Litorilinea aerophila: one gene and its partner. The protein of the gene in region 2 binds, or shares a complex with, the protein of the main gene of each other region. Links are inferred from orthologs where the notes say so. Each region holds a gene or a part of one and is shown on either strand. Other genes may lie near its edges. The genes, in order: uvrA and mfd.

The links.
Region 1: the proteins of mfd (region 2) and uvrA are in contact, whole or in part, in a crystal structure (PDB 4DFC), measured with the Escherichia coli proteins. The link is inferred for Litorilinea aerophila from one-to-one orthologs.

The regions. Positions count from the first base shown.
Region 1 is NZ_VIGC02000008.1:126,332-137,045, reverse strand. What follows is about bases 3,057-6,581. They hold uvrA (excinuclease ABC subunit UvrA), read right to left. Parts: upstream 6,248-6,581; coding sequence 3,257-6,247; downstream 3,057-3,256. Other genes in these bases: FKZ61_RS07955 (HAD family hydrolase), read right to left, coding at 3,057-3,185. Outside these bases: FKZ61_RS07970 (molybdopterin-containing oxidoreductase family protein), read left to right, coding at 1-281; FKZ61_RS07965 (PIG-L deacetylase family protein), read left to right, coding at 368-1,096; FKZ61_RS07960 (glutamate-cysteine ligase family protein), read right to left, coding at 1,074-2,402; more of FKZ61_RS07955, read right to left, coding at 2,415-3,056; FKZ61_RS07945 (glycoside hydrolase family 127 protein), read right to left, coding at 6,880-8,787; FKZ61_RS07940 (GntR family transcriptional regulator), read right to left, coding at 8,982-9,665; FKZ61_RS07935 (mandelate racemase/muconate lactonizing enzyme family protein), read right to left, coding at 9,831-10,714. UniProt on the Escherichia coli protein: The UvrABC repair system catalyzes the recognition and processing of DNA lesions. UvrA is an ATPase and a DNA-binding protein. A damage recognition complex composed of 2 UvrA and 2 UvrB subunits scans DNA for abnormalities.
Region 2 is NZ_VIGC02000004.1:93,361-104,785, forward strand. The notes cover bases 7,190-11,425. They hold mfd (transcription-repair coupling factor), read right to left. Parts: upstream 11,113-11,425; coding sequence 7,390-11,112; downstream 7,190-7,389. Other genes in these bases: FKZ61_RS03910 (hydroxymethylglutaryl-CoA synthase), read left to right, coding at 7,190-7,217; pth (aminoacyl-tRNA hydrolase), read right to left, coding at 11,130-11,425. In the rest of the region: FKZ61_RS03885 (MFS transporter), read right to left, coding at 1-463; FKZ61_RS03890 (hypothetical protein), read left to right, coding at 703-2,343; FKZ61_RS03895 (hypothetical protein), read left to right, coding at 2,396-3,178; FKZ61_RS24225 (proton-conducting transporter transmembrane domain-containing protein), read left to right, coding at 3,175-4,611; FKZ61_RS03905 (hydroxymethylglutaryl-CoA reductase, degradative), read left to right, coding at 4,790-6,172; more of FKZ61_RS03910, read left to right, coding at 6,156-7,189. UniProt on the Escherichia coli protein: Couples transcription and DNA repair by recognizing RNA polymerase (RNAP) stalled at DNA lesions. Mediates ATP-dependent release of RNAP and its truncated transcript from the DNA, and recruitment of nucleotide excision repair machinery to the damaged site.

The DNA of each region.
Region 1 (10,714 bases), on a different replicon or contig from region 2:
TGGTGGACGGCGCGCCGGTCACGGTCTGGAACCAGCGGGGCCGTCTCACCCTGCGAGCCGTGGTGACGGCCGACATTGTGCCGGGCACCGTGCTGGTGCCGGGCATCTGGTGGGCCAAACTGAGCCCAGATGGCCGCAACGTCAACCAGCTCACCGCCCAGGACGAGGCGGATATGGGCGCCGGCGCCACGTTTTACGACGTGCTGGTGTGGGTGGCGCCCGCCGTGGACCTGAACCCTGCGGCCGCCGAGGCCCGTGGGGCCATGGCGGTAGCAGGGTAGACAATCCTGGCCGAAGTGCGCCAGGGGGTCCCCCAGAGAAGACCGGTGCATTTCGGCCGCGGTCTTTGCAACAGACGGGAGTAACCATGGGAACCCCGGAAACCAAACGGGTCGGCCTGGAGGCATTTGCGGAAGTCCAGCGGCTGATCGTGGTGGCGGCCCACCCCGACGATCTGGAGTGCATCTGCGGCGGCACAGTGGCCATGCTGGCCGAGCGGGGAGTGGAGATCTTCTCGGTCAACTGCACCCTGGGCGACATCGGCACCCGAGAGGCTGGCATCCTGCGGCCGGCCCTGGCCGCCACCCGCCTGGCCGAGGCCGAAGAGGCCGCCCGCCTGTTGGGCATCCGCCGGGTCTACAACCTGGGCCACCACGACGGCGAGCTGGTGGCCAGCCTGGAGCTGCGGGCCCAGATCGCGCGGCTCTATCGCCTCACCCAGGCCGACACCCTCTTGACCTTCGATCCCTACTGGCCCGGCCAGATCCACCCGGACCATCGGGCCGCGGGACAGGCTGCGCTGGACGCCTACATGCCCTCCAAGATGCCCCTCTATCGGCCCGAGCAACTGGCTGAAAATGGCGCCGACCTCTGCCGCCTGACCCGGGTCTTTCTCTTCTCCACCCAGCGGGAGCCGGACGTGTTTGTGGATGTGAGTGCCGTCTATGAGCGCAAGGTGGCCGCCTGCCTGGCCCACCGTAGCCAGTTTCCCGAGGGAGAGAAGAATCTGGATTGGATGAAGGAGATGGACGCCCGGGCGGGCGAGGAGATTCAGGTGCCCTACGCGGAGGTCTTCAAGACGATGCCGGTCTGGTGAGGGCCGGGCGGATGGCGGCGTGGGCCAGCAGGCCGTGGAGGCCGTCCACCTGAAAGATGCGGCGGGCCTGTTGGGCCGGGTTCAGCTGCCGTTGCAGCCGGTTGTGGATGGGCAGGAGCAGCCGTTCCTCGCCGAAGCCCCGCCGGCGCAGGGCTTCCTCGGCCATGGCCACGATGCGGTAGAGGAAGCGGGGGGCCGGCTGGGGCGCGGCCAGGCCCCGGGCGATGACCTGCCGGTGGTAGTTGCGCATGATCTCCCAATACTCTTCCCCCAGCGCCTCCTGCACGTAGGCCAGGATCTCCCTGGCCGCCTCGATGAGCCCCAGGCTCAGGGCCATGGCGGCCATGTGCTCCCGCCACGGCTGCTGACAGGCCGGCCGAATCTCGATGGTGCCATAAGCGGCTCGAAGCCGCGCGCTATTCCAGATGTAGTGTTCGTGGAAGAGGAAGGCCTCGAAGTCGGGGCCGTGCTCCAGCAGATACTCGGTGAAAAGCCGGGAGCTGGGCACCACCTCGTTGTCGGCGCGCAGGATCAGGAAAGTGGTCTGGGAGACGGTATCCACGTAGTCGACGATGCTGGTGTAGGGGCGGGCCGGCATGCCGTGGCGGTGCTCGCTGGCGTGGATCTGGGCCATGCGCCCTTCCCGGCCGCTGCAGAAAGGGCTCAGCCGGCCCTCGTAGACGGGCGAGTTGGCACAGAGGGCGATGATGACCGGCGCCATCAGGTTGCCCAGGTTGAGCATCTCCACCATTTCATCCCGGCCGATGTCGATCTGGATCTGGTCGCTGGCGGTGACCGTGTACCAGAGCCACTCCGCGCCCATGGCCCGATAGAGGCTCTGGTAGCGCTGTTTGGGGGACATGAGGCGCAGGGTCGGCGGCGAAACCGGCTGGATGCCATAGCCCAGCACCATCCAGCTTCGCCGGGCCGCGGCCCGTACCAGCCGGGTCACCGCGGCCTCCAGGATCTCCTGCAGGGTGAACAGGTCCGGGCAGGGCCGGGTGTTGATCTCCACCGTGCCCACGCCCACCTCCAGGGCGTAGGAGTAGTCCTCGCCGGTCAGGGCCACGATCAGGTTGCGGGTGCCGTCGTCGTACTTGGGTTCCAGGTCGCCCCGGGCCAACAGATAGTCCCAAAGGCGGCGCACATCGGCGGCTTCGCCCGTGGCGGTGACCACCGGATACTCGGCCTCCCGGCCCACGGTGCGGGGGCGGGAGACGGTGGCCGGGAAACAGGCCATGAAACGCTCGGCCAGCACCGCAACCGCCTCGGCGACGGCAGGGTGATTGGATGAGGAAGGGTGCATGGCTGAGCTCCGTTAGCGCAGGCGGCGGATGATGTCGGGCAACTGGCGGAAGTCGCGACAGACGGCGTGGGCCCGGGTGCGGCTGCTGCCCCGGTCGACGATGCCGGTGAAGAGGATGGCCCGCATGCCGATGGAGCGGGGGCCGACCACGTCGTTCTCCTCCCGGTCGCCCACGTGGACGATGTTCCACGGGTTGAAGCCCAGGCTCACTGCGGCCCGCCGGAAGATCTCCGGCGACGGCTTGGACGCGCCCACCTCGTCGGAAAAGATAAAGCAGCTGAAGTACTGGAGCACTCCCTGCCGCTGCAGGAGGTAGCGCAGCCCCCGGCCGTGGGTGTGGATGGTGTCGGAAATGATGCCCAGCCGGTACTCCTGGGACAGGGCCTGCAGGGTCTGGTGCAGGCCGGGGACAAAGTCGGGCTGAATCCGGATCTCCATGGCCTCGATCTCCCGGGCCAGCTCGTCCACCTCCCGTACCAACCGGGCGTACTGGCCGGGCGCCGGCTCCAGGCCCAGGTACTCGTAGGCGTAGTAGAGGCGGGTGACCACGCTGGGGGTGCGGTGGTTGTTGTGCCAGTCCTCCCGGAAACGCTGGTTGGCCCGCTGGTAGGCTTCCGCTGCCCGCTCCCGGCTGATGTGGGGGTGGAGCGCGGTGACCCGGTTCACGAAGAGCTGGACCCTGGCTTCGGCTTTGCTGGGCAGGTTGAGAGCAGCCCGCTTGGGTTCATCGGAGTCATCAATGGCCAGGGTATCCCAAAAGTCGAAGGTGACAGCAGCGATCATGGACGTTTCAGCCGTCGATAGGTAGGTGGAGGGCCGGGCCCACGGGGGATGCTCACCCCGGGGCGGCCCCTTCAGTCGGCGGAGAGCACCGCGTCCCGGGCCAGGATGGGCCGGAGGAACTGGCCGGTGTAGCTCTGCTCCAGGGTAGCGATGTGTTCGGGCGTGCCCTCGGCCACCACGTAGCCCCCCTTGTTGCCCCCCTCCGGCCCCATGTCGATGATCCAGTCACAGCTCTTGATCACGTCCAGGTTGTGCTCGATGACCAGGACGGTGTTGCCCATGTTGACCAGCTCGTGGAGGACGTTGAGCAGCTTGCGCACATCCTCGAAGTGGAGGCCGGTGGTGGGCTCGTCCAGGATGTAGAGGGTGTTGCCCGTGGCCCGGCGGCTCAATTCCTTGCTGAGCTTGATGCGCTGGGCCTCGCCGCCCGAGAGGGTGGTGGCCGGCTGCCCCAGGCGGATGTAACTCAGCCCCACCGCGTTCAGGGTCTCCAGCTTGTTGCGGATGCGGGGGATGTTCTGGAAAAAGTCCAGGGCCTCTTCCACGGTCATGTCCAGGGTGTCGGCAATGGACTTGCCCCGGAACTTGATCTCCAGGGTCTCCCGGTTGTAGCGCCGGCCCTTGCACTCTTCGCAGGGGACGTAGACGTCGGGCAGGAACTGCATTTCGATGCGGATGATGCCGTCGCCCTGGCAGGTCTCACAGCGGCCGCCCTTGACGTTGAAGCTGAAGCGGCCGGGCTTGTAGCCCCGGGCCTTGGCTTCGGGCAGGCTGGCGTAGAGGTCCCGGATGTAGGTGAAGACGCCCACGTAGGTGGCCGGGTTGCTGCGGGGCGTGCGCCCGATGGGGCTCTGGTCGATGTCGATCACCTTGTCCAGGTGCTCCACACCCTCGATGCCGGCATGTTTGCCGGGCCGGTCCTTGGCCCGGTACATCATCTGGGCCAGCTTTTTGTAGAGAACCTCGATCACCAGGCTGGACTTGCCGCTGCCGCTGACGCCGGTGACGGCGATGAGCTTGCCCAGGGGGATGCGCACATCCACATTTTTCAGGTTATTCTCGCTGGCCCCCCGGATGTAGAGGTACTTGCCGTTGCCTTCCCGCCGCTCCCGGGGGACGGGGATACGCTTTTCCCCCCGCAGGTACTGCGCGGTGAGGCTGTCTGGCGACTGGAGAAATTCGTCCCGGGGTGCGGAGCAGACCACATGCCCGCCGTGCTCGCCGGCGCCGGGTCCCATATCCACCACCCAGTCCGCGGCGCGGATGGTATCCTCGTCGTGTTCCACCACCAGCACCGTGTTGCCCAGGTCCCGCATGCCCTGCAGGGTGGCGATGAGGCGGGCGTTGTCCCGCTGGTGCAGGCCGATGCTGGGCTCATCCAGGATGTAGAGCACGCCCATGAGCTGGCTGCCGATCTGGGTAGCCAGGCGGATGCGCTGGGCCTCGCCGCCGGAGAGGGTCACCGCGGTGCGGTCCAGGGTCAGGTATTCCAGGCCCACGTTGACCATGAACTGGAGCCGGGCAGCGATCTCCTTGAGGACCTGGTAGGCGATGGCCTGCTCCCGGGGCGTCAGGGGGGAGCGGTCGTTGGGGATGCGTCCATTCTGGCTTGGGTTGGCTGGCGCTCCCTCGCCCGGCGTCGGGGTTTCCCCTTGCAGCCAGCGGATCCAGCGCAGGGAGTCTTCCACGGGCATGCGGGAGATCTCCCAGATATTTTTGCCGGCGATGGTGACGGCCAGGGCTTCCGGGCGCAGGCGCTTCCCCTGGCAGGCCGGGCAGGGGCGCACGCTCATGTACTCTTCCAGCTTGCTGCGGATGTAATCGCTGTTGGTCTCCTGGTAGCGGCGCTGGAGGTTGGCAATCACCCCGTGGAAGGTGGTCTCATACTGGCGAGCCTGGCCGCTGCTGTTGCGGTACTCAATGCGCACCTTCTCTTGCTTGCGGGGCGGGCCGTAGAGGATGATGTCCCGCTGCTTGCGACTCAGTTCCCGCACGGGAACCTGGTAGGGAATGGCGAACTGGCGGCAGACAGCCTGGAGCAACTGCTGGTAGTAGCCGTCGCCGTCGTCCCCGTTCTGGCGGCGCCAGGGGCGCACCGCGCCCTCGGCCAGGCTCAGGTCCTCTTCCAGGATCAGGTCGGGGTCAAACTCCTGGAGGGTGCCCAGCCCGGTGCAGGTAGGGCAGGCGCCATGGGGGCTGTTGAAGGAAAAGGTGCGGGGCTCGATCTCCGGCAAGCTGGTACCGCACTTGATGCAGGCAAAGTGCTCGCTGTAGGTACGGTCCTTGGGGTTATCGGCGTCGGTGACGTCCGCCACGATCATGACCCCTTCACCCAGGCGCAGGGCCGTCTCCACCGAATCGCTGAGGCGGGTAACATCGGTGCCGGGCAGCTCCTCGCCCGGGTTGTCCGGGTCGGGTCGGGGGTGGCGCACGATGATGCGGTCGATGACAGCCTCAATGGTGTGCATCTTGTAGCGGTCCAGCTCGGGCACCTCGGTGACCTCGTAGAGCTGGCCGTTGACCCGCACGCGGACGTAGCCCTGCTTCTGCAGCTCCTCGAAGACGCCTTTGTGATGGCCCTTGCGGTCCTTGATCAGGGGGGCCAGGATCAGGAGGCGACTCCCCTCGGGCATCTCCAGGATGCTGTCCACGATCTGGGTGGGGCTCTGCTGGGTGATGGGCTCGCCGCATGTGGGGCAATGGGGTTGGCCGATGCGGGCGTAGAGGAGGCGCAGGTAGTCGTAGACCTCCGTGACGGTCCCCACGGTGGAGCGCGGGTTGCGGCCGGCGCCTTTCTGGTCGATGGAGATGGCTGGGCTGAGGCCCTCGATCTGGTCTACATTGGGCTTTTCCATCAGCCCCAGAAACTGGCGGGCGTAGGCCGAGAGGGACTCCACGTAGCGGCGCTGGCCTTCGGCATAGATGGTGTCGAAGGCCAGACTGCTCTTGCCGCTGCCACTCAGCCCTGTGATCACCACCAGCTTGTCCCGGGGGATCTCCAGGTTGATGTTCTTCAGATTGTGCTCGCGGGCACCCCGTACGATCAGCTTATCTAAAGCCATGGAAAGCGTGTCCTTACCCCCTACTCACGGCACTGGTACAATCTGGCGTCAACACCACGGCAGAAATTCCGGATGCCCTCTGGGCGCACGACCTCTGGTGAATGAATGACTCCGCTGCAAAAAGGGCATTTTTGAACGCAAAGGCGCAAAGGCGCAAAGGCGCAAAGAAACGCAGGAGAGAATCGCCCGAATCAGCGTTCATCTGCGTGGGTCAGCGTCCTCATTTGACCTTTGTGCAGTAGAGCCATGAATACGACGGCGACTTTCTGCCAAGATTTACCAGTGCGACCTCACAACGACCAGCCAGAACCCTGGCGCGTCCAGGCGAACGGGTGTTCGTGCGCCGTGTTATTGTACGCCATCCCGAGGGAGAACGCAATAAAATAGAGGGGTATGGGCTTTCATGGTGCCCTACACGAAACGCAGGAGAGTGACGAAAAAACAGCGCTCTGCGCGTTGTTCGCCGCGGCTTCTCGTGTATTTCTACACCACAGCTTCTAGAATTTGGCTCATCTACCACAAATGTGCGCTACCCATCCCGGTTTCGCAGGGAACCGAACAGGTTCGCACACATTTGGGAGATGAGCCCTGGAATTTTCGCAGTCGGTCGGGATCGGTTGAGCCCCACTGGGCTAACAGAGGGGGAGCCAAACGGTCATCTGGGTCTCACCCCGATTATTCCAGGCGTAGTAGGGAATCAACCTCACCTGCACAGGCTGACGGGACTCGCCGCCGAGGATACGATAGAGTTGACCGTCCCAGGGAGGGCCATGGATGACCCAGGCATCTAGCTCCAGGGTGGCGAGCCCGCCTAACAGTTCTTCATCATAACGGACCACAGGGCGGACATCGCGGGGGATGTAGATTTCATCCATGGAGACCGCCGGGGGTAAGTCCACGGACTCCAGACAATATACCACGGGGCCGCGCATGATGGCCACATGATTAGCGGCCTCCTCGACTTTGGGATGCGCCTTCACGAGACGAGGCTCCATGGGCAGGTCCAGCTCAATCACATCTCCGGGCGACCAGGAGCGTTTCAACACCGCATAGGTACCTGGCTGGGGTTGCTCGGCCCAATGCTCGCCATTCACCCGGAGGGTTGCCCCCGTCGCCCAACCGGGTATCCGTAGCATGAGGGCCATGGGGTGGGTAGGGACTGCTGTCAGGGTGATTTTGATGTAACCGTCCCATGGATAGTTAGTCTCCTGCTTCAGTCGGATGGAAGAGGTGCCATCCAGGGACGTTTCCAGGGTGTTCCCGCCATACAGGTGGATCCAGAGACCTTCCGGCGACAGGCTATACGCCCATTCATGCAGTTGTGCGATGGTGCGTGCCACCTGGGGCGGGCAGCAGTAGCAATGAAAAGTATGCCAGCGAGTGGGAGCATCTTGACTGAGCAGGAGGTGTTCGGCGCCATACCAGCGCAAAGGATTGGTATAGCAGAAATGGGTCCCATCCATGCTGACGCCAGAGAGCAAGGTGTTGTAGGCGACCAATTCCATGATGTCGCTGAAGCGTGCCTCCCCCGTGATACGCAACATCCGCCAATTCCACATGGCATTGCCGATATTCGCACAGGTTTCATTATAAGCAGTGGCATTTGGCAGCTGATAATCCAGGCCAAAGGCTTCCCAGATGCGGTCTCCCCGCTTGGAAACCGCGTGGTGATGGGTCCCCACACCGCCGGTGATGTACATTTTGCGAGTGGTCATATCCAACCAGATGCGCTGTAATGCCTCCAGGAGCGCCTGCTCCCCAGTTTCCATATAGACATCTGCAGCGCCGGAATATAGATAGGTAGCCGTTACGGCGTGCCCCACAGCCTCGGTTTCCTGTCGTAGAGGGATACGATCTTGGATCTGATCGGTACCGCCACCCCCCCGATCATCCTGCTGGCGGCCAGGCGTTTTGGGTGCGGATCCTCGCATATCCACAAACGTCTGGGCCAGTTCCAGGTAGCGAGTTTCACCCGTGATGCGGTAAAGGTCTACCAGGGCCATAATGTTGGAAGGATTCCAGCCAAAGTTAGCCAGCTCAGGCGGACGAGGTTGAAATACCTGGTACAGGTAATCAGCGAGCTTACGGGCGACCTGCAGGAAGTTCTCTTTGCCGGTTACCCGATGGTGGGCACAGGCCGCCGTGATCAAATGGCCCATATTATAGAGCTCATGAAATTGGGGCGCCTGCCAGCGCCCTTTGTCGGTCAATTGCACCTGAGTGCAGATGTATCCATCGGGTTCCTGGGCTCGGGCAATGACGTCGATCAGTTCGTCGAGGAGGCGATCTAGCTCCGGATCATCCACCACACCCAAGACGTGGATGATGGCCTCCATCCATTTATAGCAGTCACCGTCGCTCCAGAAAGTACCCTGATGTCCCCCCTCCTGTAGACCGGCGGCCACGTAGAAGTTGCTCAGCACTGCGCCGTTGTCTGGGTCGTTCAAAGCGCGGTGGATGGCGGGGATCATCTGGCTGCGAACTCGTGCGAAATGGTCAGCCCAAAACCCTTCAGTCCAGCGGACAGTTCCGGGCCCCATGGGTGACATCCTGGCGTGGGGGCTTTGGGGCAAAACCGGCTGAAGGCGTTGGCTCGTGCTGTGTGAACTTGCCATCATTTTCTCCATAGGGTGGATTTTAGAATGGTAAATTTTAGAGCAGATGCAGAGGGACTGATACCAGGTCTGGTACCAGGGCAAGGGCACCTCGCGGCCAATGGACGGGGCTGGCAGCCTCAGGGGGAATCGGACTCTCCGTTGCCACCGTTCCAGTCTTCGTATGCGCGGCGGAACGCGTTTTCCAGGTGAGTGCGTAAACGTTGCCGGGCGGCTTCCACATCTCGAGCCCGAAGCGCCTCCATGATTTCCAGGTGTTCGGGAAGTGCCTGCTCATACGAATCCGGGTGGCGTGCCACCAGGGTCGCGCGGGCCCAGACATTCAAGTCATGGAGATCCCGCATAATTTCCTGGAGTTTGGGATTATCACAGTATTCGATGATCAGGTCGTGCAGGGTATGGTCCCGTTCAATCAGAAGCGTTCGATCGCCGGTTTCCCGCAGCTGGCGCTCCGCTTCCCGGTAGTAGTGGTATGCCTCCTCGATCTTTTCATCCGGGATCAAGAGGGCGGCCGTTTCGATGGCCAGACATTCCAGCGCAATGCGCAAATCGAAGATATTCTTGAACGATTTCTTGTCAATCGTGGCGACGTAGACACCCCGCCGGGGCAACACTTTGACCAGGCCGATCGATTCCAGGCGCCTGATGGCATCCCGAACTGGGGTGATGCTGACCCCCCATCTATCGCGGAGTTCGTCGGGAGAGATTCGCTGCCCAGGTCGATACCGGCCGGCAAGGATTTCAGCTTTCAGTGCGTCTTCAATTTGTTCGCTTAACGATGTTGTTTCAACGATAGTTGTCATTTTTGCTTTTATCCCCACTCCAAGGTCAACAAGTAAGCCCAAGCAACCAAATCTCGCGGCAAGGGACTGGGCGCCGCTGACACGCAGCAAACCAATCAGCCTCTCTCCATAAGGACTGGAACGTTTAGCCTCGCCATGGGCGAATGGTCGAGGCTATCCCGACCGTCATGAAGGGCAGTAACGCGCCAGATGCGTTTCATCCACCTCAACGCCCAGGCCGGGTTGGTCGGGCACTTGAATGAAGCCATCTTTGACGTAGCCCGGCAGGTAGGTCAACTGCCGCAAGGGGTGTTCCGTCTGATCCAGTTCCACCATAAGGGGCTGAGGGTTCAGGGATGGCGGGATATTGGGCAACGCAGCCAGGAAGTGTAGAGCAGCAGCCAGGCCAACGGCTGTCCCCCAGACATGGGGCAGACAACGCACATGCCATGCGCTGGCCAGCGTGGCTATTTTTCGCCCCTCTGAAATGCCCCCCGTCAAACAGAGATCAGGTTGAACGATATCAACAGCCCCTTGGACAATTAAGTCTCGAAAGCCGTAGCGGGTAAACTCTGCCTCGCCCCCAGCTATGGGGATGTCCAAAGCCTGCCGAACCCGACAATAGCCGGCGACGTCCTCTGGAGATACAGGTTCTTCGAACCAGGCGATATCGTATGTTTCTAAGATCCGGCCCAGTCGGATAGCTGAAGCCACGTCATAGGCATGGTTGGCATCTACCATTAACTCGACATCCTCGCCGATGGCGCTCCGCACACTCTGGATATAGCGTGTGTCGGCTTGAATGCCAAAGCCAACTTTCATCTTCATGGCGCGGAACCCTTGCTCCACGTAGCGGCAAGCCTCCTCTGCCAGAGCGATGGCCGGATCAGCACATTCGGTGATGTACATCCCGGTAGCGTAAGCCTGGATCTGCTGGCGAAAGGCGCCCCCCAGCAATTGGTAGATCGGCAGGCCGGTCGCTTTGCCGTAGATGTCCCACAGCGCGATATCGACGCCGCTGAGGGCAGCTGTCGTGATCCCCTTTTGACCGTAGTCTTTGGTCCAGTTAT
Region 2 (11,425 bases):
CCAGGGCTGTCGCCATCCACAGGGGGCTGAGGGCCGAGCCAATGTTGCCGCCTACGGAGAAAATCGACAGACCCGCCCCACGCCTGGGGCCGCTGTGGCTGGCTGCCAGCACAGCCGCGGCCGGGTGGAAGGCCGCAGAACCCAGCGCGCCCAGGGCGATGAGGAGCAGCAGGGATGGGTAGTTCCAGGCAAAGCCCACCAGCCCCATCACGACCCCGATCCAAATGATGCTGAGGCTGGCCATCCGCTCGGATCCCCAGCGGTCGCTGAGATAGCCGAAAAAGGGCTGGGCCAGGGTTGTGGCGGTGGTGGCCACCAGCGCAATGGTCCCCACCTGGGTGAAGTTCAACCCCATGTGGACCATGAGCAGCGGATAGAGGATGGGCAGGAAGTTGCTGCTGAATTCGATGGCCAGGTGGCCTAACGCGGCCATGATCAATCCGTTGGACAGGCGTGTCTGCATGCAGAGCCTCCATGGCGGGCTGGTTTTCGGCTGGCAGCTTTCCTGCTATTGTAGCAGCAGGGCCGTGGATCGCCCATGCTGGGCCAGGGGTGAAATCCGGCCAAAGTACCAATGGCCGGGATGACCGCCTCCGCTTTTGGATGGCGATCCCGGCTGTGTTAAAATTCACCCTTGTGAACACGTTGGTAGAGATCCTTGCCTCACCGGTCGGCCCGGCTGTCGTTCTTCTGGTCGGCGCCGTGGTCGAGTTGATCATAGGGCGCTGGGTGCGCCGGCCTGGCATACTGACCGGGTTGGCGTTGTTTTTTGTTGCTATTGCCACCTGGCTCTTCCTGGGCCTGCGCACAGAACCGGTGGTCCCGGTCTTCAGCCAGCCCTGGCAGCCACCCCTCCACAGCGGGACCAACCTGCTTTGGGTGGGTGACGGCTGGAACTGGTACATTTCCGGCCTGATTCTGCTCCTGGGCGGTGTGGGCATTCTGCTGGAGCTGAACAACGTTGGGAGCGTCCAGGGGCAGGGCCGACGTCGCCATCCTGCCCTGGCGGTCCATCTGGGTGTCTTGGCCGCCGGCCTGCTCTTCGTGGGCAGCGGCAACGTCCTCACCACCATGCTGACCTGGGTGGTGTTGGACCTCTTCATCCTGGTTCGGGGGACCCTTCAGCCCGAGGGCGACGACGGGGAGCGGCCGGGAGGCGCCTCGACCCAACAGGCCCGGGGCCTGAGCCTGTTGGGAGCGCTCCTGTTGCTCATCGGCCTGCTGCCTGCCGGCCCCCTGGGACCAGGACAGCCGCTCCAGGGGGGGAGCCTTCCCCCGGAAACCTTGCTGCTCATGTTCCTGGCCAGCCTGATCCGGGCCGGGATCTATCCGTTTCACCTCTGGCTGCTCTCGCCCGAGCGGCCTCAGCTGGATGTGGCCGAACGCCTGCTGGACCACATGATCCCGGTGTTGTGCGGCCTCTGGCTGCTGGGGTGGACCATGGACCTGGGGACCGAATTTTTCTTGCCCCAGGCCGACATTGTGGCCCTGTTGCTGCTTTCCCTGTTGGGGAGCGCCCTGGCCGCGTGGACGGCCCAGCAGCAGCCAGACCACACCACCCTGGTCCTGGTTACATCGGCCGGGCTGGCTGCCCTGGCCAGCGCGCTGGCCTACAACCGGGGGCCCGAAGGCCTGATCTGGCCCACCACGGCCTTTGCCCTGGGCGGCGCCCTCTGGCTGGTGGGTGACCAGGTGTGGCAGGCCTGGGGCTGGCAGATCCCCGTGAGCGTGGGCGCGCTGGCTCTGGTGGGCGTCCCCTTCACGCCCGGGTTTCTCACCCAGCCGGCCGTGGCCCGGCTCCTGATCCTGGGCGACTTCTTCTACCTGCTCCTCTTCGGCCTGTTTGTTGTCGCCCAGAGCATGCAGATTGCCGCCCTGCTCCAGAGCTGGAGCACGGCTCAGAAGGTAGAGCTGCCGACCCTGCAGCCAGGCGTCCTGGTGCGCCTTCTGGTGGCGGCCGTCCTCCTGGGCCTGGCGCTGGCCATCACCGGCTTCTTCCCGGAAACCATCGCCGGGCTGGCCAGTATGCCGGAAGCCATTCCGCCCACCCTGGGTAACCCACCCAACGTGGTGGCGGAGGTGCCTGTCTGGATCGCCCTGGGCCTGCCGCTGTTGCTGGGCATTGGCCTGGTGATGGTTCAGCCGGCCCTCTGGCGCATGCTGGGCCCCTGGCCGGAGCGGCTGAGCGTCCTGTCCCGGCTGGAATGGCTCTTTCAGATGGGTTGGTGGGGCGTTAACCGGGCCAGCGTGGCCTGGGGCACCGTGTTGAATGTGGTGGAAGGAGCCGGCTACGTGGGGTGGGTGCTGGTCTTTTTGTTGATGGGATACCTGCTCGTTCGGTGAGGCTCGGCAGGGGGCTGTCCACTGACGGGCATCCGACTGTGACCGGATTGACATGGAGAATTTTTTCACTTCCCTGGGTTTATGGACCGGCGACCTCAGCCTGTTGGCGGCTGGCCTGGCTGCAGCGCTGATTGTTCTCGTGTGGGATTGGCGCGCCAGCCTGGTGGGCCTGGTGGCCGTGGAGCTGGGCGTAGCCCTGGCGGCCATCCGGCATCTGAGCCTGCCGCTGCCCTGGGCCACCATCCAGGGCCTGGTGATCGTCCTGGCCTGCCTGATCCTGGCCCTGTCCATCCGGCAGGTGGCGGCCCATGCCTCCCTGTACCAGGCCGGCACCTGGATGCTGCGGGTGGGGGCCTTGCTGCTGGCCTTTTGGGCATGGCTTTCCCTGCGCCAATGGCTGTCGCTGCCCATGCTGGAAGGCGGCCTCATGGATCTCTTTATCTGGCTGGGGCTCTGCGTCCTGGTGTTGCTGGGCCTGAGCGACAACCCCTTTTACACCGGGGTGGGCCTGCTGCTCTGGTGCATCCCTGCCCAGGTGATCGTCTCCGCGCTGTTGGCCGTCCCCGCCTTGATCGCCATCATCGGCATCCTGGAGCTGCTGTTGGCCCTGGCCTGTAGCTACCTCATCCTGGCCGAGCGGCTTCCCGAAGAGTCCGAAAAGCTGGTCCTCACCGATATCGTGTTTCCCGAGCCGACGGCTCGCCGGGAGATGCCGACCCGCGGGTCAGCCAGGCGTCTGCCTCGCTGGCGTCGCCTGTTGGGCCAGTGGGGCCTGGCGGGGCGTGCCCGGGTCGGCCAGGAGGAGGACTCCCTGTTGATGCGGAGGCGCCCGTGAACCCGGCAGCGACGTCAGCCCTCAACCTGCCTGCCCTCCTGATCGGCAGCATGCTGGCCATGGCGGCCATCACTTATCTCTTTCGCACCTGGGAACGGGTAACCGCGCTGGTGGCCACCCTCTTTGTGGCCGGTTGGGCCCTGTGGCTCTGGCAGACAGACCTGAGCGCGCCCATCCGCACCTTGCCCCTGGTCCGGCAGCCGGTGGATCTGAGCGCCCCCTTGCAGCGCCTGGGCTTCACCTTCCGCCTGGAGCCCGGCGCCGTGCCCATTCTGGTGGCCAGTCTGTTGCTGGTGGCGGCGGCTTTCCTGCTGGCCGCCTGCATCAGCCAGGGGCACAGCTTTGTCCCCTTCACCCTGGTGCTCATGGCCGGGTACACCATGCTGGCCCTGCTGACCACGGGACCGCTGGCGCCGCCCTTGTTGGGCCCCCTGTTTCTGGTGGCCCTGAGCAGCGTGGGCATCTTCATCCTGCAGGCGGGCCGACTGGTCCGGCCGGATGGTCCCCTTCGTTCCCTGCTGCCGCCGGTCTTTGCCTTTCCCCTGTTTCTGGTGGCTGCCTGGTATGTGGAGCAGATCCCCCTCAACCCCCAGGACGACACGGCCGCACGCATGGCCGCCCAGTTGCTGGGCCTGGCCCTGGTGATCCTGCTGGCGCCTGCGCCCCTGCACGGCGCCCAGCCGGCCATTGCCCGCTCGGCGCCGCCGGTGGTGACCGCCCTGTTGACCCTGCTCTACCAGCTCGCCCTGTTGCACCTCCTCTACCGGGTGCTCAGCACCTTCCAGTTCGTCTCCCAGGAGGCGCCCCTGGGTCTGTGGCTCACGTGGGCGGGGCTGGCCACTGCGGTGTGGGGCGGCATCGCGGCCGCGGGCACCGATCATCCCGGCCGCCTGTGGGGCTATGCCGCGCTCCACGACTGGGGCCTGTTGCTGCTGGTGCTGGCCGTGCCCGGCATTCGAAGCTGGCCTCTGGTTCTCTTTCTGTTCGGCCTGCGCATTGTGAGCATGTTGACCACGGCTGTGGGGCTCTCTGCCCTGGAACAGCATGTGGGCGGACTGGACGCGTCCCGGCTCCAGGGAGCGGGCAGCCGGCTCCCCTGGAACAGCGCGGCCTTTTTGCTGGGCGGGCTGGGGCTGGCCGGCTTCCCCTTGAGCGCGGGCTTTACCGGCCATTGGGCAGCCCTGCAGATCCTGGCCGAAAATGACTGGCGGCCGGCGGCGCTGGTCTTGCTGGCCTCTGCCGGCGCCATCTTTGGCTTTGTACGCATGGCCTGGATCATCTACGGCCCCCTGGAAAACCGCTACCTGGTCCGGGAGCGTCCCCTGCAAATGGCCCTGGCCGCAGCCGTTCTGCTGCTGTCGGTGGGGTTGGCCGTCATGCCCCAGCTGATGGATGCACCCATTGCCCGGGCCCTGCTGGCCTTCAGCGGTTGACCCATGGCCAACGCCATTTCTACCCCTCGGAATCCCCATTTCCTGACCGCCCCGGCTGCTGACCACCCTGTCCTTTACGACCCTGGCAGTTTTTGAGAGCCGAGCTGTGGTACCCTGGCCCAAGAAAAGCCCGGCCTGGCCGGGCGTTGTGAATCTGTCACCAGAAGGGTAAGGCCCAATGACCGAGACCCAACCGACACCCCGCTCTTCTCGATTGAGCGGCTTTTACCAATTACCCATGGACGAGCGGCTGGCCCTGGTGGCCCGCTGGGCCGGGTTGACCCCCGAAGAGGTGGCCTGGCTGCAGGATGGCCTTTCCCTGGCCCAGGCCGACAAGATGGTGGAGAACGTGGTGGGGCGCTATGCCCTCCCCCTGGCCATCGGCGCCAACTTCACCATCAACGGCCGGGATATCCTGATCCCCATGGTCATCGAAGAGCCGTCGGTGGTGGCGGCGGTCAGCTACGCGGCCCGGCTGGCCCGACTGGGCGGCGGCTTCCGCACGGGCAGCACCGAGCCGGTGATGATCGGCCAGATCCAGCTCCTGGAGGTGCCCGACATGGAACGGGCCATGGCCGCCATCCAGGCGGATCGGGAGGAGTTGCTGGCGTTGGCCAACACCAGCGCCACCATCGCACGCCAGGGCGGCGGCCCGGTGGACATCCAGGCGCGCCCCCTGCCCGAAACCCCCGCCGGCCCCATGCTCATCGTCCACCTGCTCTTCGACACCCGGGATGCCATGGGCGCCAACGCCATCAACACCGCGGTGGAGACCCTGGCGCCCCGCCTGGAACGGATCACCGGCGGCCGGGCCCTGTTGCGCATCCTCAGCAACCTGTCGGACCAGCGCCGGGCCTGGGCCGAGGTGGCCATCCCCGCGTCGGCCTTCAGCTCCATGGACTTCAACGGGCTGGAGGTGATCCAGGGCATCGCCCAGGCCAATGCCTTCGCTGTGGCCGACCCCTACCGGGCCGCCACCCACAACAAGGGCATCCTCAACGGCATCGACGCGGTGGTCCTGGCTACGGGCAACGACTGGCGCGCGGTGGAGGCCGGCGCCCACGCCTACGCCGCCCGGGATGGCCGCTACCGGGCCCTGACCGAGTGGCGGGTGGTGGAAGACCTGGCCGGCGAGCTGCCTGAGCTCCACGCCTGGCGGGCGGCGGGGCAGGCTGCTGCCGGGGTCAACCATCCGCTGGACGAGCCTCACCTTTACGGCCGCCTGGAGATGCCCCTGGCCGTGGGCATTGTGGGCGGTGCCACCCGCGCCCACCCGACGGCCCGGGTCGCGCTCAAGATCCTGGGCGTCACTTCCGCGCGGGAGCTGGCGGAGGTGATGGCCGCGGTGGGGCTGGCCCAGAACCTGGCTGCGCTGCGGGCCCTGGCCACGGAAGGCATCCAGCGGGGACACATGGCCCTCCATGCCCGCCAGATCGCCGTTTCCGCCGGCGCCCAGGGCGCCCAGGTGGATCGTATCGCCGCCCGGCTGGTGCAGGAGGGGCAGATCCGGCTGGAGCGAGCTCGTGAATTGTTGCAAGGGGAGGATCAAGAAAATGTTTAAACAGCCATTGCGCCCGGTTGGCATCGTGGGCTACGGCGCCTACGTCCCCCGCTATCGCCTGCCGGGAAATGAGATCAGCCGGGTCTGGACGGGGGGGCACAGCGCCAGCCCGGTGCGGGAGAAGGCCGTGCCCGGCCTGGATGAGGACACGGCCACCATGAGCATCGAGGCGGCCCGCAATGCGCTGGCCCGTGCAGGCATCGACCCCCGCCAGATTCGGGCCGTCTGGGTGGGCAGCGAAAGCCACCCCTACGCGGTCAAGCCCACCGGCACCATCGTGGCCGAGGCCATCGGCGCCACCCCGGCCACCCTGGCCGCGGACTGGCAGTTCGCCTGCAAGGCGGGCACCGAGGCCATGCAGGCGGGCATCGGCTTTGTGGGCAGCGCCATGGCCGACTACGTGTTGAGCATCGGCATGGACACCGCCCAGGGGCGGCCTGGCGACGCGCTGGAGTACACGGCGGGCGCCGGCGGCGCTGCCTTCATCCTGGGGCCAGCGGAGGAAGCTGCCGCGGAGATCCTGCGTACCCTGAGCTACGTCTCCGACACCACGGACTTCTGGCGGCGGCCCACCACCCACTACCCCAGCCATGCGGAGCGCTTCAGTGGCGACCCCGGCTACTTTGGCCATGTGGTGCCCGCGGCCCAGCAGATGATGGCGGAGATGGGCACGGCTCCAGCCGACTACGACCACGTCATCTTCCATCAGCCCAACCGTAAATTCCCCATCCGGGCCATGGCCAGCCTGGGCTTCCAGGCGGCTCAGTGGGAAGCCGGGCTGCTGGTCAACGAGATCGGCAACACCTACGCGGGGTCGGCCCTCATCGGCCTCACCGCCGTGCTGGACGTGGCCCGACCGGGCCAGCGCATCCTGGTGGTGAGCTACGGAAGCGGCGCCGGATCCGATGCCATGGACCTGCGGGTGACCGACCGCATTCTGGAGATCCAGCAGGCCGCGCCCACCACCCGGGACTACATCCGCCGTCGGGTGCCCATCGACTACGCCCAGTATGTGCGCCTGCGCCGCAAGCTGGCCACCCATTGACCCACAGGTGCACAAGGCCCCGCACAAGCAGAACCGGCGCCCACATCCACAAGGGTGTGCCGGGGCGCCGGTTTATCCCACATTTATCCCACACGAATGTGGGATAAATGTGGGATAATGTGGGAAAAGGGCCACCCTATCCCACATAACCCACACATTTCCCACATGAGGTTCAGCCGTAGGCCATAATTTCCAACACCCGGACCAGGGCTGCCCGCCAATAGCCGGCCTCGTCCACGGGCAGGTAGATGGCCCGGCGGGCCACCCGGGCCATCTCGTCGGGCGGCACCTCTCCCTCCATCTGGCGGAGGCCCTGGCGCAGGCGATGCTGCAGGGCCTGGCGGTTCATGTTTTCCAGGGCGTCGCTGCGGATGACCAGTTGATCCAGCTCCCGCCCGATGTTCTGCACCCCCGCCCGAAGGGCCAGGATCTTGACCCGAATCTGGAAGAAGAGGTTTTCCACCTCCTCGGGGACGGACCCGGTGTTGGGGTCCGTGCCGAAGCGGTCGATCATCTCCTGGCGCATTTCGTCGATGCTCTCCAGGTGGGTCAGGCCTGCGATGCGTCGGTACATCTGGAGGCGCAGGGCCTCGTCCTCGATGTAATAGACGGGGATCTGGGCCTCGATGGGCAGATCCAGGGTGACCGGCGGGCTCAGGGGATCCTCCAGGTCGAAGGGCGCCTCCAGATCCAGCAAGGGGGGATGCGCCGTGGGCGCGCCGGGCGCGTGGCCGTCTGTCTCTGTGGCGGCCTGTTGGGCCTGTTCCGCCTGGTCGAAGAGGGCTTTGCGCCGTTTCGCCTCGTTGATGGCCTGGGCCAGGAGGCGGGTGTAGAGGTCGAAGCCCACGCTGCTGATGTGCCCATGCTGGCGAGCACCCAGCAGATCGCCGGCCCCCCGGATCTCCAGGTCGCGCATGGCGATGCGGAAGCCCGCGCCCAGCTCGTCGCTGCTCTCGATGATGGCCGACAGGCGGCGCCGGGCGTCGTAGCTCAGGGGCTTGTGCTTCTCGTAGAGAAGGTAGCAGTGGCCCCGTTGGGCGCCCCGACCCACCCGGCCCCGAAGCTGGTAGAGCTGGGCCAGGCCGAAATGGTCGGCCCGGTTGATGATGATGGTGTTGGCGTTGGGGATATCCAGGCCATTTTCGATGATGGTGGTGGCCACCAGCACATCGATCTCACCCTCGGCAAAACGGATCATCACCTCTTCCAGTTGTCGCTCGGCCATCTGGCCGTGGCCCACCTCCACCACCGCGTCGGGCACCAGGCGGCGGATGCGGTCGGCCAGCTGCTGGATGCCCCGCACCCGGTCATTCACCACGTAGACCTGGCCGTTGCGGTCGAGCTCCCGGCGGATGGCCTGGCGCACCAGGATGTCGTCGTATTCAGCCAGCACCGTGTGGATGGGCAGCCGCTCCTTGGGCGGCGTGTTGATGGTGCTCATGTCCCGGATGCCGCTCAGGCTCATGTGGAGCGTCCGGGGGATGGGGGTGGCGCTGAGGGTGAGCACATCGATCTTGGTGCGGAGCTGCTTGAGCTTCTCCTTCTGGACCACGCCGAAGCGCTGTTCCTCGTCCACGATGAGCAGGCCCAGGTCTTTGAACTCCAGGTCGTCGCTGAGCAGGCGGTGGGTGCCCACCACCAGGTCCACGGTGCCTTCGCGTAGTCCTCGGATGATGCGCTCCTGCTGGGCGGGGGTCCGGAAGCGGCTGAGCATCTCCACGTTGACCGGAAAGCGGGCCAGCCGCCGGCTAAGGGTGCGGTAGTGCTGTTGGGCCAGCACCGTGGTGGGCACCAGCATGGCCACCTGCTTGCCGTCGGTGATGGCCTTGAACGCGGCCCGCACGGCCACTTCGGTCTTGCCGTAGCCCACATCGCCGCAGATGAGCCGATCCATGGGGCGGGGGGCCTCCATATCCCGACGCACTGCCTCGATGGCCTCTAGCTGGTCGTCGGTCTCTTCGTAGGGGAAGCTGGCCGCCAACTCCTCCTGCCAGGGGCCATCCGGGCTGAAGGCGTAGCCCGGGGTGAGCTCCCGCTCGGCGTAGAGCTTCAGGAGGTCGTCGGCAATGTCGGCCACCGCCCGGCGGGTCCGCTCCTTGACCATCTGCCAGTCCGCGGTGCCCAGCCGGCTGATGGGCGGGACCTTTTCCCCCGTGCCCACGTACCGGCTCAGGCGGTCGGCCTGGTGCACGGGGACGTAGAGCTTGTCTCCCCGGGCGTAGCTCACCTGCAGGTACTCCCGCTGGACGCCATCCAGCTCCAGCTTGACCAGGCCGTCGTAGATGCCGATGCCGTGCTCCAGGTGGACCACCGGGTCGCCCGGTTTGACATCGGCGAAGAAGATCTCCGGCGCCACCTTGCTCTGGGGCTTGGAGCGGCGCCGCGCCTGGGGCTTGCTCCAGCCGAAGAGCTCGGTGTCGGTCAGGAAGTGGAGCTCGAAGCTGCCTTTGCCGTCGGGCGTGGGGACGCCCCGCATCACGAAGCCTTCCGGCCCGATGCCCTGGAGCAGGGCCAGGCTGCGGGGGGCCGGCGGGTGGCGCAGTTCGTGCTGGACGTGCACCGGCAGATCGGCGGCCTGGAGCAGCTCCTGCAGGCGGGCGGCCTGGCGGGTGGCCAGCACGGTGGCATGGCCCGCCTGCCGCCACTGGGCCACATCAGCGACGATCTGCCGGGTTTTGCCGCCGTAGCGGGGGCCGGGCGCGAAGCTGCGAGCCAGGGGCGTGTTGGCGCTGGTGCTGCGGCCGTGCAGGTCACCGTACCCCAGCAAGAGGTGCTGGCGGGCCAGAAGCTGTTCCCGGAGCTCCTCGCCGGTGAAGAAGCTGCTGGCGAAGCCCTGGGGCAGCTCCCCTGTGCGCAGGAGCTCCTCCCGCAGGGCCGCGGCCTGGCCCTCCAGCTCGTGGAGGGTGGCGAACAGGTCGGCTGCATCATCCACCACCAGCAGGCTGTCGGCGGGGAGATAATCCAGCAGGCTGGCGGGCCGGTCGTAGAGGTAGGGCAGGTACCACTCGATGCCGTGGAAGGCGTGGCCCTGGGCCAGGTGTTCCACCTCCAGGCGGATCTCCTCTCGCACGGCCAGGAGCAGGTGGGGGTCGGTCAGGGGGCTGCCGGCCGGGTCTACGTTCAGGTTCTCCTTGCTCTGGAGGCGGGTGCCCAGGCTGCCTTCCTGGACGCCCAGGCGAGCCAGCGCGGCCGGGCCGTACTTGCTGAGGGCTTCGCTGCCCGGCCCAATCTCGATGCTTTCCACCTGGCGGATGGTGCGCTGGGTGGCGGGGTCGAAGATGCGCAGGCTTTCCACTTCATCGCCGAACAGGTCGATGCGCACCGGGTGGGAGAGGTTGGGCGGCCAGATGTCCACGATGCCCCCCCGCCGGGCGAAGACGCCCGGCTCCTCCACCACTTCCGCCGGGTTGTAGCCGGTCTGGACCCAGTTCTGGGTCATCTGATCCAGGCGGACGACGCTGCCCACCTTCACCTGACGCAGGGCCAGGCGAAGCTCCCGGGCGGGGAGGGTCTTCTGCATCAGGGCGCGCGCGCTGGCCACCACGATGGGGCGAGGGCCGGCGGCGCGGCTCTGGAGGGCGGCCAGCGCGGTCAGCCGCTGTTGTCGGGTGGCGCTGCTCCAGGCGATACGCTCGTAGGGCAGGGCGTCCGGCTCGGCGAACAGGTGCAGGGAAGGGCCTCCCTCCTCCACGGGGGGCAGCCAGCTCTCCAGTTGGACCAGGAGCTGCTGGGCCATTTCACCCCGCGCGGTGAGGAAGACCACGGCCCTGGGCCTGTGGACGGCCAGCCCGGCCACCACGAAGGGGCGGGCCGCCTGGAGCAGGGCCTGGGGCTGGGTGTCGCCCTCTTCCAGGAGCTGGCGAAAGGCCGGCATCTGGCCAAGCAGGGTCAACAAACCGGTGAGTTTCATGGTTATCGGTTGAAGCGATTCATGGCTGCTTCAATGCCCTCGAACAGCCAACAGACCACAGCATCACAGACGGTGACCCGCAGGGGACCGAAGATCTCGGCCTCCTCCTGGGGGCTGAAGTCTTGCAGCACGTAGGCGGCCGGATCCATCCGCCCGGGCGGCCGGCCGATGCCCACCCGGGCCCGGTGGAAATCCTGGCTGCCCAACTGGTTGATGATGGACTGGACGCCCCGCTGGCCGCCGGAGCTGCCGTTGCGGCGCAGGCGCAGGCGTCCCGCCTCCAGGTCCAGGTCGTCGT